DNA from 2 places in the Streptomyces sp. LZ34 genome. Region 1 is predicted to be linked to the other one. Evidence: predicted binding sites of a transcription regulator. Region 1 holds the regulator's gene; the other holds the start of a gene.
What was found. The regulator HspR, encoded in region 1, represses chaperone genes until heat shock. The targets are predictions, from matches to a motif close to TTGAGNNNNNNNNNCTCAA.
Positions count from the first base shown of each region.

Region 2: the regulator HspR is predicted to act here: its motif matches at 4,349-4,367, upstream of lon (endopeptidase La).

Region 1 is NZ_CM132680.1:6,149,302-6,157,178, forward strand. Features, by position in the region: gene ACWY4P_RS24880 (helix-turn-helix domain-containing protein) at 1-378, opposite strand, end outside; gene ACWY4P_RS24885 (ATP-binding protein) at 687-1,121, shown strand; gene ACWY4P_RS24890 (hypothetical protein) at 1,141-1,416, opposite strand; gene ACWY4P_RS24895 (Uma2 family endonuclease) at 1,507-2,103, opposite strand; gene ACWY4P_RS24900 (heat shock protein transcriptional repressor HspR) at 2,194-2,694, opposite strand; gene dnaJ (molecular chaperone DnaJ) at 2,699-3,877, opposite strand; gene grpE (nucleotide exchange factor GrpE) at 3,914-4,561, opposite strand; gene dnaK (molecular chaperone DnaK) at 4,558-6,423, opposite strand; gene ACWY4P_RS24920 ((Fe-S)-binding protein) at 6,673-7,877, shown strand, end outside.
Region 2 is NZ_CM132680.1:4,707,333-4,715,209, forward strand. Features, by position in the region: gene ACWY4P_RS18335 (lysozyme) at 218-1,060, shown strand; gene ACWY4P_RS18340 (Uma2 family endonuclease) at 1,157-1,747, opposite strand; gene lon (endopeptidase La) at 1,882-4,326, opposite strand; gene ACWY4P_RS18350 (RNA polymerase sigma factor) at 4,499-5,098, shown strand; gene ACWY4P_RS18355 (zf-HC2 domain-containing protein) at 5,095-6,438, shown strand; gene ACWY4P_RS18360 (ATP-binding cassette domain-containing protein) at 6,435-7,253, shown strand; gene ACWY4P_RS18365 (hypothetical protein) at 7,258-7,877, shown strand, end outside.

The DNA.
Region 1 (7,877 bases):
GAAGTCGATGACCGCCTCAAGGTGATCCACGGCACGGACGGGACGTGCGTAGGTGAACAGGGCCCTCATGTACGGCTCCACTTGGAGCAGGCCCGGAATGTGCACCACTTGCAGGCTTCGCATCCTATGGGCGTGCCACTCCAGAGCAGCGAGATCCAGTGAGGTCGCGGCGAGGGTGCCGCGATACTCCTCCCACCAGCCTCGCCCCCGCTCCCTCGCCATCGCGGCCAGTGCGTCGACCAACGCGTCATCCCCGCAGCGATATTGGTCGGCGAGCGTGCGCAGCCGCTCCTCGCTGACGCCGAGACGGCCGACCTCCATGTGACTCATCTGCATGGGGCTCACGCCGAGGCGCTTGGCGGCCTCTCGCGCGGTCATGCCCGCTCGCTCCCGCATCTTCCGCAGCTCGGCGCCCAGCCGCTCCTGACGGGCGGTGGGGTTACTCCTCGGCGGCATGTGGCTACTCCCTGCTACTCAGCGGCTGCGGCGCCACCATGCCATGAGCCGCCTCGTTTGGGCGAACTTGGCGTACTACGTTGCGCCGGTGCTACATAGCACCCTACGTTGAGTATCGCATCGCTCACCGAGCGAAACATCCGGCCAGTCGGAAGCGCACCGCCATGCCCGCATGGCGGCAATGACACCGGCCCGCCCTCGCACACCCCACCGCGCCACAGGAGGCCCTCATGCCCCTCGTCACCCCTGCCGTCGCGCCCTTCGAATACTGCCTGCACGTGCCCCACGACCCCCGTGCCGTCCGCGTCGCGCGGGCCTCCCTCCGTACGGCCCTCACCGCGCACGAGCTGCCCGACCTGGTCGATCGGGCCGAACTGCTGGCCAGCGAGATGCTCACCAACGCGATCGTGCACGCCGGAGGGGAGGCCGACCTGCGGGTGAAGTGGTCCGCCGAGAGGTTGCGCATGACGGTCTGGGACACCAGCCCAACGCCTCCCGCCCTCCAAGAGGTCCACGTGGACAGCGAAGGCGGATGGGGGTTGCGGCTGCTGGACATGCTCGCCGACGGATGGAATCACTTCCCGCTCACCGGCGAGCTCTGGAGCCCCGCGTCCAAGGTGGTCTGGTGCGAGATCAGCCGGACGCCGCCCGCGGCGTGGGGGTGAGGGGCCGGGCCCGTCGGCGTCAGGGCACCGCGACGGCCACGCGTCGGAACTCCACGGACTCGATGGTGACGCCGGGCGCGGTCCAGCCGGCGGCGGGTGGGGTGGCCGCGCGGGCCTGCTCCTCGCTCTCGAAGACGGTCATCGAGAAGCCGCGCCCGTCGACGGGCTCCAGCCAGTACCCCGTGAGGAAGCCGGGCGCCGAGCGGATCCTCGGCAGGATGTCGTCCATCAGCGCGACGGCGGCAGCGGGGGCCTGGGCCGGGTCGATGGTCAAGGTCACAAGGGCTGCGTGCATGAGGTCCTCCCTGCTGGCTGCGGATTTGTCCGGTCAGCAGGTAGGACGTCGCGACAGGGCGAAAATCATCGGTCGGGGCGAGTGCCGCCGTCACGTCACACGCGGGCCGGTGATGTCCTCCGTGATCGCGAACCCCTTCACCGGGCCCTCCGGGATCTGCACCTCGGTGCCGTACGGGACGCGGATGGCGGCGGCGTACGTCTCCTCGCCCGGGGAAGGGGAAGTCAGCACGGTCACCGTGCCGTGGTTGTCGTAGTCGTCGATCAGGACGAAGACGGGGATGCCGGCACGCGCGTAGGCGCGGCGCTTGCGGACACGGTCCCGCTGCTGGTTCTCGTGGCCGGGGGAGACGACTTCGACGACGAGCTTCACGGCGGAGGCGGTGAAGCCCAGGCCGTCCTCGGTGAGGAACTCTTCGTCGTCTTCGGGCGCTACGAACAGATCGGGGACCCACGCCTTACGCCCGTGGATGACGCCCATGCTCTGGTAGGCGGCGCGTCCCGTTCCGTCCAAGCGTCGCTGCAGGGCTCGCCGCAGGCGATTGACGGCACAGGCGTGACGGGCGAAGCCGGTCGGCACAAGCTCAATACATCCGTCCGCGATCTCCGCGCGGAAGCCTTCGGGTAGGTCCAAGGACGTCCACGCCTGCCACAGGACCTCGTCAAGCACGTGGTGGGGCTCGTACACGCCCTCACGCTGGCAGAAAAGAGGCCCGGTGACCGACGGATCGGTCACCGGGCCACTCGATGGGGTGAGGTCGGCCGCTGCGCGCGGCCGCTACTCCGGCCGCTTGGGCTTGGGCCGCCACACCACCAGCGCGCTGGTCTGCCGCACCTGGTCGTAGGGGACCAGGTCGCGGCGGTAGGAGGCGTGGACCGCGGCCTCGCGCTGCTGCATCGCCACGGCCGCGCCCTCGACCGCGGACTGGAGTTCGGCGACGCGCTCCTGGAGGGCCGCGACCTGGTTCTCCAGTTCGATGATGCGCTTGATGCCGGCGAGGTTGATGCCCTCGTCCTGGGAGAGCTGCTGCACCTGGCGGAGCAGCTGGATGTCGCGGGCGGAGTAGCGGCGCCCGCGGCCGGCCGTGCGGCCGGGGGAGACCAGGCCCAGCCGGTCGTACTGGCGCAGGGTCTGGGGGTGCAGCCCGGAGAGCTGAGCGGCGACCGAGATGACGTACACCGGGGACTCGTCGGTCAGCTCGTACGGGTTGCGGCTCCTGGCGCCGCCGCCTCGGCCTCCGGGGGCTCCGGGGATTCCGCCTCGGCCAGACATCTCCATGGGGTCACGCTCCCTTCGCGGACTGGAACAGCTCCGCCCGCGGGTCCTCCCCCGCGGTCGCCTCCCGGTACGACTCCAGCGCCTCGCGGGCCTTGTCGTCGAGGTCCTTGGGGACGGTGACCTCGACGGTGACCAGGAGGTCGCCGCGGGTGCCGTCCTTGCGCACCGCGCCCTTGCCGCGGGCGCGCATCGTGCGGCCGTTGGGCGTGCCGGCCGGCAGCTTCAGGGTGACCGGGGGGCCGCCGAGGGTGGGGACCTTGATCTCGCCGCCGAGTGCCGCCTCTGGGAGGGTGACGGGCACGGTGACGGTGAGGTTGTCGCCCTTGCGGCCGAAGACCGGGTGGGAGGCCACATGGACCACCACATACAGGTCGCCGGCCGGCCCGCCGGTCTCGCCCGGGGCGCCCTTGCCGCGCAGCCGGATCCGCTGGCCGTCGCTGACGCCCGCGGGGATCCGGACCTGCATGGAGCGGGCGCTGCTGGCCCGGCCGCTGCCCTTGCACACGTCGCAGGGGTTCTGCGCGATCAGGCCGCGACCACGGCAGTCCACGCACGGGTCGGTGAGCGAGAAGCCGCCCCCGCCGCCGCGGCTGACCTGGCCGGTGCCGACGCAGGTCGGACACACGCGCGGGGTGCCGTTCTTGTCGCCGGTGCCCGAGCAGGCCTTGCACGGCGCCGGGCTGGGGATCCGCAGCGGGACCGTGGCCCCCTCCACCGCCTCGGTGAAGCTCAGCGTCACCTCGGACTCGATGTCCTGGCCGCGGCGCGGCTGGGCACGGGTGGAGGTGCCGCGGTTGAAGAGGCCGCCGAAGACGTCCCCGAGGCCGCCGCCGAAGCCGCCCGCACCGGCGCCGCCGCCCGGCTGGGCGCCGCCGAAGAGGTCGCCCAGGTCGAAGTTGAAGCTGCCGGTGCCGCCCGCGCCCGGCCCCGGGCGGAATCCGCCGTTGCCGAACAGGGCGCGCGCCTCGTCGTACTCCTTGCGCCGCTTGGGGTCGCCCAGGACGTCGTTCGCCTCGGAGATCTCCTTGAAGCGCTCCTCGGCCTTGGCGTCGCCCTTGTTGGCGTCCGGGTGGAACTCGCGGGCGAGCTTCCGGTACGCCTTCTTGATCTCCGCCTCGGTGGCGTCCTTGGGGACGCCGAGGACTTTGTAGTAGTCCTTCTCGACGAAGTCCTTGGTGCTCATCCTCGACGTCCCTCCTCTCCTGCCATCGCTGTCACGTCAGCCCTCGTCCGGGCCACCGCTCTCCTCGTCCGGCGTCTCGTCCCCCTTGGGCTGGGCGCCCGGCTGGGGTTCGGCGACCGCGACCCGCGCCGGGCGGATCGTACGCTCGCCGATTCGATACCCCGGCTGCAGAATCTGCACGCACGTGGTTTCGGTGACATCCGGCGCGTACGAGTGCATCAGCGCCTCGTGCACCAGCGGGTCGAAGGGCTCGCCCTCCGTGCCGAACTGCTGCAGGCCCATCTTCCCCGCGACCGCCTCCAGCGATTCGGCGACGGACTTGAAGCCGCCGACGAGCTCGCCGTGGTCACGGGCGCGGCCGATGTCGTCGAGCACGGGCAGCAGCTCGGTCAGGAGGTTCGCCACGGCGATCTCCTTGACCGTGACCCGGTCCCGCTCGACCCGGCGTCGGTAGTTCTGGTACTCCGCCTGGAGCCGCTGAACGTCGGCGGTCCGCTCGTTGAGCGCGGTACGGACCTGGTCCAGCTGTGCCTGCATGGCCACCTGCTCGAGGTCCCCTGCCGGGGCCGCCGGGCCCGCCTTGTCGGCGGACCCGGCACCACCCTTGGCCGCATCGTCAGGGGTCTGTGCGGCCTCGGAGGGGACGTCGGGCTGCTCCTCGAAGCCCGGGGTCTCCTCCGTCACGCCGCACCACCCCGACCCTTGTCGGCCTTCTCGTCGTCCACGATCTCGGCGTCCACGACGTCGTCGTCGGCCTTGGCCTGGCCGTCACCGGCCGCGCCCGCCGCACCCGCCGCGCCCGCGCCGTCCGCCTGGGCGTTGGCGTAGAGCGCCTGGCCCAGCTTCTGGCTGACGGCCGCGACCTTCTCGGTGGCGGTGCGGATCTCGGCGGTGTCGTCGCCCTCGAGCTTCTCCTTCAGCTCACCGAGCGCGGTCTCGACCTCGGTCTTGACGTCGCCGGGGACCTTGTCCTCGTTGTCCTTGAGGAACTTCTCGGTCTGGTAGACCAGCTGCTCGGCCTGGTTGCGGGTCTCGGCGGCCTCGCGGCGCTTGTGGTCCTCCTCCGCGTACTGGTCGGCCTCGCGCATCATGCGGTCGATGTCGTCCTTCGGCAGCGCGGAGCCGCCGGTGACGGTCATCTTCTGCTCCTTGCCGGTGCCGAGGTCCTTGGCGCCGACGTGCATGATGCCGTTGGCGTCGATGTCGAAGGTGACCTCGATCTGCGGCACGCCGCGCGGGGCCGGCGGCAGGCCGGTCAGCTCGAACATGCCGAGCTTCTTGTTGTACGCCGCGATCTCGCGCTCGCCCTGGTAGACCTGGATCTGCACGGAGGGCTGGTTGTCCTCGGCCGTGGTGAAGATCTCCGAGCGCTTGGTCGGAATGGTCGTGTTGCGCTCGATCAGCTTGGTCATGATGCCGCCCTTGGTCTCGATGCCGAGGGACAGCGGGGTGACGTCCAGCAGCAGGACGTCCTTGACCTCACCCTTGAGGACACCGGCCTGGAGCGAGGCGCCGATGGCGACGACCTCGTCCGGGTTGACGCCCTTGTTGGCCTCCTTGCCGCCGGTCAGCTCCTTGACGAGCTCGGCGACGGCGGGCATGCGGGTCGAGCCGCCGACCAGGACCACGTGGTCGATCTCGGAGAGGGCAATGCCCGCGTCCTTGATCACGTTGTGGAAGGGGACCTTGCAGCGATCGAGCAGGTCGCTGGTCAGCTGCTGGAACTGGGCGCGGGTGAGCTTCTCGTCCAGGTGCAGCGGGCCCTCGGCGGAGGCCGTGATGTAGGGCAGGTTGATGGTGGTCTCGGTCGAGCTGGAGAGCTCGATCTTCGCCTTCTCAGCGGCCTCGCGGAGGCGCTGAAGGGCCATCTTGTCCTTGGACAGGTCGACGCCGTGGCCGTTGTTGAACTGCTTGACCAGGTAGTCGACGACGCGCTGGTCCCAGTCGTCACCACCGAGGTGGTTGTCACCGTTGGTGGCCTTGACCTCGACCACGCCGTCGCCGATCTCCAGCAGCGAGACGTCGAAGGTGCCGCCGCCGAGGTCGAAGACCAGGATGGTCTGGTCGTCCTTCTCGAGCCCGTAGGCGAGGGCGGCGGCGGTAGGCTCGTTGACGATACGCAGGACGTTGAGGCCCGCGATCTCACCGGCTTCCTTGGTGGCCTGGCGCTCGGCGTCGTTGAAGTACGCCGGGACGGTGATGACCGCGTCCGCGACCTTCTCGCCCAGGTACGCCTCGGCGTCCCGCTTGAGCTTCTGCAGAATGAAGGCGCTCATCTGCTGCGGGTTGAAGTTCTTGCCGTCGAGGTTGATGTGCCAGTCGGTGCCCATGTGGCGCTTGACCGACCGGATGGTCCGGTCCACGTTGGTCACGGCTTGGCGCTTGGCCACCTCACCGACCAGGACCTCGCCGTTCTTGGCGAAGGCGACGACGGACGGCGTGGTCCTGGCGCCCTCGGCGTTGGTGATGACGGTGGGCTCACCGCCTTCGAGCACACTGACGACGGAGTTCGTCGTACCCAGGTCGATGCCGACCGCACGAGCCATTTCGCAATCCTCCAGCTACACAGCATTGAGTGGAACAGGCTCAAGAGTGCATGATCGACTTCCCTGTGTCAACAGACCTGAGTCTGGCGGACTCAACTTTTATATGGCGCTTATGGACAGGACACGGTCAAGCGATGCAGATCACCGGCCGGTCGACTACATGGGCCACCGCTTCCCCGGGTAATCTCGGTCAAGACCCGATAAGTTACTGCTTAGTAATTCCGCTCTCGCAGGTTCGAGGAGCCCCCAATGCAACTCGCCGCGATCATCGTGTCGCTGGTCCTCACCGCGGTCGGCGTTGCCCTGCTCGGCCGCGCCATCGCGCAGTTCGTGCGCTTCTTCAAACTCGGCGCGCCGGTGCCGGCGGGCGCCCGGACCGACAACCCCTATCAGCGCAGCGTGACGCTGGCGAAGGAGTTCCTGGCGCACACCCGGATGAACAAGTGGGGCATCGTCGGCATCGCCCACTGGTTCGTCGCGGTCGGCTTCCTGACCCTGCCGCCGACCATCATCAACGCCTACGGCCAGCTCTTCCAGGCGGACTGGACGCTGCCGATCCTCGGCGGCTTCCTCCCCTACGAGCTGTACATCGAGTTCATCGGCACGATGACCACGCTCGGCATCGCGACCCTGATCGTGATCCGGCTGCTCAACCTGCCCGGCCGGGCCGGCCGCAAGTCGCGGTTCGCCGGCTCCACGGCCTGGCAGGCGTACTTCGTCGAGTACGTCATCCTCATCATCGGCCTGGCGATCATGGCGCTGCGCGGCACGGAAGGCGCGCTGCACCACGTCGACTCCTACGAGCCGGAGTACTTCGCCTCGTATCCGCTGGTGCTGCTCTTCAAGAGCCTCAGCATCGGCACGGTGCAGAACCTGACCTACCTGTTCGCGATGGTCAAGCTCGGCACGACGATGGTCTGGATGATCACGGTCTCCACGAACATCGACATGAGCATCGCCTGGCACCGCTTCCTCGCCTTCCCCAACATCTGGTTCAAGCGCGAGTCGAGCGGAGACGTCGCGCTCGGCGCGCTACAGCCGATGACCTCGGGCGGCAAGCCGATCGACTTCGAGGACCCGGGCGAGGACGACCAGTTCGGCGTCTCGCAGATCGAGCACTTCTCCTGGAAGGGCCTGCTCGACTTCTCCACCTGCACCGAATGCGGCCGCTGCCAGTCGCAGTGCCCCGCCTGGAACACCGGCAAGCCGCTCTCGCCGAAGCTGCTGATCATGTCGCTGCGCGACCACTCGCACGCCAAGGCGCCGTATCTGCTCGCGGGCGGCGGAACGAATGCGGAGGGCGAGGAGAAAGCGTCCGAGGAGCAGCTTGCCGGAGTGCCTCAGGCCGCGCTGGCCGAGGCCGAGCGGCCGCTGATCGGCACGCTGGAGGCGAACGGCGTCATCGACCCGGATGTGCTGTGGTCCTGCACCACCTGCGGCGCCTGCGTCGAGCA
Region 2 (7,877 bases), 1.4 Mb from region 1:
TCGTGCACGTCAGAGCCCTCTCCGGATTTTCACGGCGTGAAATTTTCTTTCAGGCGCGGTCGTCGCCGCAGCTCCGTCAGTATTTCGCAGGATTAGACCAACGGCAGCACCCCGACCCCCTTCCGCGCCGCGTATCTACGCCCGTAGCGTCCTACCTGACATGGCCATTCCAATGACATGTGCACCTCTCCCCACACGAGGCCCTCGGAGGCACGCCATGCCCAAGCACAGACCTGGTACGACCCGGCGCACCCTGACCGCGCTCATCGGCATTCTCGCCGGTCTCCTCGTCATGAGCTTCTCGCTGTCCGGTACGGCTTCGGCCGCGGAGAGCGGGAAGGCCATCCCCCACCCCGAGGACGACTGGGCGGGCTCCCAGATACTCAAGCACGAAGGCGGTTCCACGACCGGCGAAGAGCCGCCCGGGCTGCTCGCCACCGTCGAAGGCGTGGACGTCAGCAGCCACCAGGGCAATGTCGCCTGGTCGACGCTCTGGAGCAGCGGAGTCCGCTTCGCCTACGTCAAGGCGACGGAGGGCACCACCTACACGAACCCGTACTTCGCGCAGCAGTACAACGGATCGTTCAACGTCGGCATGATCCGCGGCTCGTACCACTTCGCGCTGCCGGACAACTCCAGCGGCGCGGCGCAGGCCACGTACTTCGTCAACCACGGTGGTGGCTGGTCGAAGGACGGCAAGACGCTCCCCGGCGCGCTCGACATGGAGTACAACCCCTACGGCGCGACCTGCTACGGCAAGAGCGCGAGCGCGATGGTCAGCTGGATCAAGGACTTCAGCAACACCTACAAGTCGCTCACCGGCCGCGACCCGGTGATCTACACCTCGACCAGCTGGTGGAAGAGCTGCACGGGCAACTCCAGCGCCTTCGGCGCCGTCAACCCGCTGTGGATCCCGCGCTACGGCGACTCCGTCGGTGAACTCCCGGCGGGCTGGGGCTTCCACACCATCTGGCAGTACACCTCGTCGGGCGCGACGGTCGGCGACCACAACAAGTTCAACGGCGCCATCGACCGGGTCCAGGCCCTCGCCAACGGCTGACGCCCGCGCGTCACGCCCTCGGTGCTTCGCCCTCCGCCGTACGGATCCGGCTGTCCGTACGGCGGGGGGCGTCGGCCGTACGGGCCGTCAGGCCGTTCAGTCCCGGGGGAACTCGTCGGTCTTGAGCGTCAGGCCCAGGACGGTGTCGGTCAGGTCGAGTTCACTGCCGAAGTCAACGGTCATTTCGGCCCGGTATTCCCCGTCCTTGGGGTGGGTGAAAAGGCGGCACCTGCCGGTGTACGGATCGGCGATCAGATAGACGGGGACCTCGGCGGTGGCGTAGATCATCTTCTTGGTGCCGTAGTCATTGGCGCCCGTGCGCTTCGAGATCACCTCGGCAACGAACTCCACGTCCTGGTACCGCCAGTGGCCTCTGGAGTCCTTGACCGCGCCCTCGGTGATCAGCGTCACGTCGGTCGCGAAGCCGTTGAGGTAGCCGGGGTAGTCAATCCGCACATCCGACTTGATCCGCTTACGCGGGTATCGTGTCCGCAGCTGTTCGACGATATCCAGGATGATCTCCCAGTGGGTGTCCCGCTGCGGCGACATGAAGATGTTCCCCTCGACAATCTCGACCTTGATTCCCTCGGGGATGGGCATCTTCTCGAGCCACTCGAACATCATGTCCAAGGTGAGCTCGTCGCTGCTGTCGGCCATCTCGATCCTGTCAATCTCCATGACGGTCACCGTGCCGCTCCTCCCCGCCGCGACTCGAATGCACGCGGCCGGTTGGTACAACGATACGCACGGCACCCAGGACACGCGTGGCCCGGAACTCCCGTGCGAACGGGAGCCCCGGGCCACCGCACCGGTGGCGTCCGTCACGCCGCCACCGGGACCTCCGGGGCGGCCGGCGTGGCCGCCGGGGTGAGGGCCAGTTCCAGGACGCGGCGGACGTCCGAGACCGGGTGGACGTCGAGCTTGTCCAGGACCTCGGCGGGGACGTCGTCGAGGTCGGGCTCGTTGCGCTTGGGGATGATCACGGTGGTCACCCCGGCCCGGTGCGCCGCCAGCAGCTTCTGCTTGACGCCGCCGATGGGCAGCACCCGCCCGGTCAGCGAGACCTCGCCGGTCATCGCCACGTCCGGGCGCACCTGGCGGCCGGAGAGCAGCGAGGCCAGGGCCGTGGTCATCGTGATGCCCGCGCTCGGGCCGTCCTTGGGCACCGCGCCCGCCGGAACGTGCAGGTGGATGCCGCGCTCCTTGAGGTCACCGACCGGAAGCTCCAGCTCCGCGCCGTGCGAGCGCAGGAAGGAGAGCGCGATCTGGGCGGACTCCTTCATGACGTCGCCCAGCTGGCCGGTGAGGGTCAGCCCCGCGCCGCCCGTCTCCGGGTCGGCCAGCGACGCCTCGACGAACAGCACGTCGCCGCCCGCGCCGGTGACCGCGAGCCCGGTCGCCACGCCCGGCACGGCGGTGCGCCGCTCGGCCGGGTCCTGGGCGGACTCGGGGGTGTGGTGCGGCCGTCCGATCAGCGGCCGCAGTCCGTCGCCGCCGATCGTGAAGGGCAGCTCCCGCTCGCCCAGCTCGTGCTGGGCCGCCACCTTGCGCAGCAGCCGCGCGATGGACCGCTCCAGGGTGCGTACGCCCGCCTCGCGGGTGTACTCCGCGGCCAGCTTGCGCAGCGCGTCCTCCGCCAGCGTCACCTCGCCCGGCTCCAGGCCGGCCCGCTCCAGCTGGCGGGGCAGCAGGTGGTCACGGGCGATGGTGACCTTCTCGTCCTCGGTGTAGCCGTCCAGGCGCACCAGCTCCATGCGGTCCAGCAGCGCCTCGGGGATGGCCTCCAGGACGTTGGCCGTCGCGAGGAAGACCACGTCGCTCAGGTCGAGTTCGACCTCCAGGTAGTGGTCGCGGAAGGTGTGGTTCTGCGCCGGGTCCAGGACCTCCAGCAGGGCCGCGGCGGGGTCGCCGCGGTAGTCGGAGCCGACCTTGTCGATCTCGTCGAGGAGGACGACCGGGTTCATCGAGCCCGCCTCCTTGACGGCCCGTACGATCCGGCCGGGCAGCGCCCCGACGTACGTACGCCGGTGGCCGCGGATCTCCGCCTCGTCGCGGACGCCGCCGAGCGCGACGCGCACGAACTTCCGCCCCATCGCGCGGGCGACCGACTCGCCCAGCGAGGTCTTGCCGACGCCGGGCGGGCCCACCAGGGCCAGCACCGCGCCGCCGCGGCGGCCGCCGACCACGCCCAGGCCCCGGTCGGCACGGCGCTTGCGCACCGCCAGGTACTCGGTGATCCGCTCCTTGACGTCCTCCAGGCCGGCGTGGTCGGCGTCGAGGACGGCCTTGGCGCCGGCGATGTCGTACGCGTCCTCGGTGCGCTCGTTCCAGGGCAGTTCCAGGACGGTGTCCAGCCAGGTGCGGATCCAGCTGCCCTCGGGGCTCTGGTCGGAGGACCGCTCCAGCTTGTCGACCTCCTTCAGGGCCGCCTCGCGCACGCTCGAAGGCAGGTCGGCGGCCTCCACCCGGGCCCGGTAGTCGTCGGACTCGTCCTCGGGGTCCCCGTTGAGCTCCGCCAGCTCCTTGCGGACCGCCTCCAGCTGCCGCCGCAGCAGGAACTCGCGCTGCTGCTTGTCCACGCCCTCCTGGACGTCCTTGGCGATCGCCTCGGCGACGTCCTGCTCGGCGAGGTGGTCGCTGAGCCAGCTGACGGCCAGCTTCAGACGCGCCACCGGGTCGGCCGTCTCCAGCAGCTCCACGCGCTGCTTGATGGAGAGGAACGGCGAGTAGCCGGAGTTGTCGGCCAGCTGGCCGACGTCGTCGATCTGCTGCACCCGGTCCACGACCTGCCAGGCGCCGCGCTTGCGCAGCCAGCTGGCGGCCAGCGCCTTGTACTCCGTGACCAGTTCGGTGACGGCACCGGGCAGCGGGTCCGGAACGATCTCCTCGACCTGGGTGCCCTCCACCCACAGCGCGGCCCCGGGACCGGTCGTCCCCGCGCCTATGCGCACCCGGCGCACCCCGCGAATGAGCGCGCCCGGGTCGCCGTCGGAGAGCCGGCCCACCTGCTCGACCGTGCCGAGCGTGCCGATGCCCGCGTACGTCCCGTCGATACGCGGCACGAGCAGGACGCGCGGCTTGCCGCCGCCGCTGCCGCTGCCCCTCGACTGGGTGTCGCCACTTGATCGCGCGGCGGCTTGGGCGGCCTCCACCGCGGCTCGTACCTCGGTGTCGGACAGGTCCAGCGGCACCACCATGCCGGGCAGTACCACCTCGTCATCGAGGGGCAGCACGGGCAGGGTGAGCGGTGTGGACGTCGAAGCCATGATCTCCCCTTCGGCAGGCAAGTTGAGCTATGCAGACTCAATGCGCGGAGGCCCGCCGATGTTCCCGACCCCTTGTTCGCTCTGAGCGATCATGCGTCGTGCCATGCGCCAGCGGAACGTGAACCGTCACCCCTTCGGTAAGCGATAGAGGGGCGTGAAACTGTTCCGCCCCATGGGGCCAGACCGGAGCGACGGGGAGTTGCTGCGAGCCGTCGCGCGGGGAGACGCGCAGGCGCTCGCCGCGCTCTACGACCGGCACGCGGGCTGGCTGCACGCGCGCCTCACGCGCCGCTGCCAGGACCCCGAGACCGTACGGGAGGTCCTCCAGGACACCTTCGTCACGGCCTGGCGTACGGCCGGCGCGCACCGCGGCGGTGAGGCGGGCGGCTGGCTGTGGACCATCGCGGCCCGCCGCCTCGTCGACGCCCAGCGCACCGCCGCCCGCGCCGCCCGGGCCCAGGCCGCCCACGCCCGCCACCAGCCGGACCCGGCCCGCGCCACGGCCCCCTCCGCGGAGGAGCGGGCGCTCGACGCGCTGGAGTACGGGGACGTCGGCGCCGCCCTCGACCGCCTCTCCCCCGAACTGCGCGCCGTCCTGCGCGCCACGGTCGTCGACGGCCTCACCACCCGCGAGGCCGCGCAGCTCCTCGGCATCCCCGAAGGCACCGTCAAAACCCGCGCCCAACGCGCCCGAAGAGAACTCCGCGCCGCCCTCACCCAGCGACGCACCACGCTCCCGCACCTCCTGGACGCTCTCGGAGGCACCGTATGAGGCCCCGGCGACTGATGAAGCGCGGCGGCTCCGCCGTCGCCTGGCACGTGACGCCCGCACACGCGGCGTCGTACGCCGACGGCTCGCTGCCGGAGACCGACGCGTGGTCGGTCGAGAAGCACGTCGAGACCTGCACGGCCTGCGCGGAGCGCGTCTCGGTGGCGGTCCGCGCGGGCGCGGCGGCGCCCGCTCTGGCGGACGTCCGCGCGGCGCTCCTGGCCTTCACGGAAGCGGACACCGCCCCGATCCCGGCCCCCGAGCCCGCCCCCGCCGCCTTCGGCGACGCGGGTGCGGCCGCCAACGGCCGCCGGGTAGGCGCGCCCCTGGGCGCCGCCGCGCGGCCGAGCGCCGGGGCGGCGGCCCCGGAACCGGTCGCAGCCCGCCACGACGGGGAAGCCGCCGCGGCGGCCGACCCCGGCCGCCAGGTAGGCGCGCCCGTGAACGGGGCGACGACTGCCGCCCGCACGCCCGCCGACAGCCCGACCGCCGAGGCAGGCGGCGCCGCCGCGCGGCCGAGCGCCGGGGCGGCAGCCCCGGGCCTGGCCGCAACCCGCCACGACGGGGAAGCCGCCCCGCCAAGCGCGAGCGCAGCCGACATCGACCGCCGAGGAGATGCGGCCTTGAGCGGGCACGTAGCCGCCCGCACGCCCGCCGACAGCCCGGCCGCCACGCGGCGCGGCTTCCGGTTCGGCCGCGGGCCCCGGGGGTGGACGGCGTGGGCCGCGGGGCCCGCGGTGCGGGGGCCGTGGCTGGTCGCGCTGCTCGTGACGGGGGTCCTCGCGGCCGGGGCCGCGCGGGCTGCGGGGGTCTCCGGGGTGCGACCACTGCTGCTGGCGCTCGCGCCCGTGTTGCCGTCGGCCGGGGTGGCCGTCTCGTACGGGCGGCACGCCGACCCGATGCACGAGCTCACCGCGTCCACGCCGTCCGGCGGGCTGCGGCTGCTGCTGACCCGCACGGCGGCCGTGCTCGCCGTGTGCGTGCCGCTGCTGACGCTCGTCGGGCTGCTGCTGCCCGCAGCCGCCGGAGCGCCCGCGGCCTCGGTCTGGCTGCTGCCCGGGCTCGCGCTCACGCTCGCCGCGCTCGCCCTCGCCTCGTACGTCGGCTGCCGGATCGCCACCTGTGCGGTCACCGCGGGCTGGCTGCTGGCCGTCGGAGCCCCTGCGCTCCTCGCGGGGCCGGGCCAGGGCGAGCGCGGCTCTCTCGCCGACGCCCTGACCGACTCCCTCACCGCCGTCCTCTCCGGCCCCGCCGCCCAGAGCTGCTGGGCAGCGGCGGCGGCCGTCTGCGCGGGGCTGCTGGCCCTGCGCCGTACCTCCTTCGACCACCTGGAGCGCATTTGAACAGCGCCGGCTCCGCCCATTCCGTCTCCGCCCATGTCCATGTCCATGTCCATGGGGTGACGGTCCGGCACCGCAGGACCATCGCCCTCGACGCCGTCGACCTCGCCTTCGGTACCGGCGTCCACGGCCTGCTCGGCCCCAACGGCGCGGGCAAGACCTCCCTGATCCGCGTCCTCGCGACGGTCGCTCCGCCGACCGCCGGGCGGGTGGAGCTGCTCGGCGGCGATGTCTCGGCGCCCGCGCACCGCACCGCCGTGCGCCGCAGGCTCGGCTATCTGCCGCAGGAGTTCGGCTACTACCCGGGCTTCACGGTGCGCGAGTTCGTCGCCTACATGGCCTGGCTGAAGGAGATGCCGCGCGCCGCCGCCCCCGCCGCGGTCGAGCGCGCCGTGGCACGGGTCGGCCTCGCCGACCGCATCGACGCGAAGGTCCGCACCCTGTCGGGCGGCATGGTGCGGCGCGTCGGCATCGCCCAGGCGATCGTCAACGACCCGGAGCTGCTGCTTCTGGACGAGCCGACAGCCGGTCTCGACCCGGAGCAGCGGGTGGACTTCCGGGCGCTGCTGCGCGAGCTGGGGCGTGACGCGACGGTGATCGTCTCCACCCATCTGGTCGAGGATGTCGCCGCGGCCTGTACAGAGGTCACGGTCATCGGCGCGGGCCGGCCGGCCTACCGCGGCACGCCGCACGCGCTGGCCGCGCTCGGCGCGGAGGCGCAGGCGGACGACTTCGGCGACAACCCGATCGAGCGCGGGTACGCCGTGGCGCTGCGGCGCCACCGGTCCGGCGCGGGCGCCGCCGCCGGGTGGGGGTGACCCGATGAGCCAGACCACCGCCCACCCCCCGCGCGCCGCGCACCCCCTGCTCACCGAGCTCCGCCGCGGCATCGGCCTGCCCGCGGGCGCGGCCATGCTGCCCGTCCTCCTGTTCACCATGTACACCAAGGCCGACGGCTGGCTGACCGGCTGGACGGACACGACCGACATGCTGCGCACGGCCGGGCTGCTGCTCGGCGCGCCACTGGCGGCCGCGGCCGCGTGCTGGCAGGGCGGGCGGGAACGGCGGCGCGGGACTGAAGAGCTGCTGGCCACTGCCGCGCGCTCCCGCCTCCGGCAGATCCTGCTGACCGCGGCGCCCACCGTGGTGTGGCCGGTGGGCGGGTATCTCCTCACGGCTGCCGGGTGCCTGTCGGTGACCTGGCGGTACGCGAGCGGCGGCGGCCCCTACGTCTCGCTGATCGCGGCCGACGCGACGGCGATCGGCTCGATCGCCGTGCTGGGGTTCCTCGTGGGCCGACTCTTGCCGTGGCGGCTGGCCCCGCCCGTGCTGGCCCTCATCGTCTACAACGTCTCCCTCTTCATCGCCATCCAGGACTCCCCCGTCGCCTGGCTCAGCCCCGGCAAGGAGCACGTCTTCTCCTGGGACCGGCCGGTGTGGTG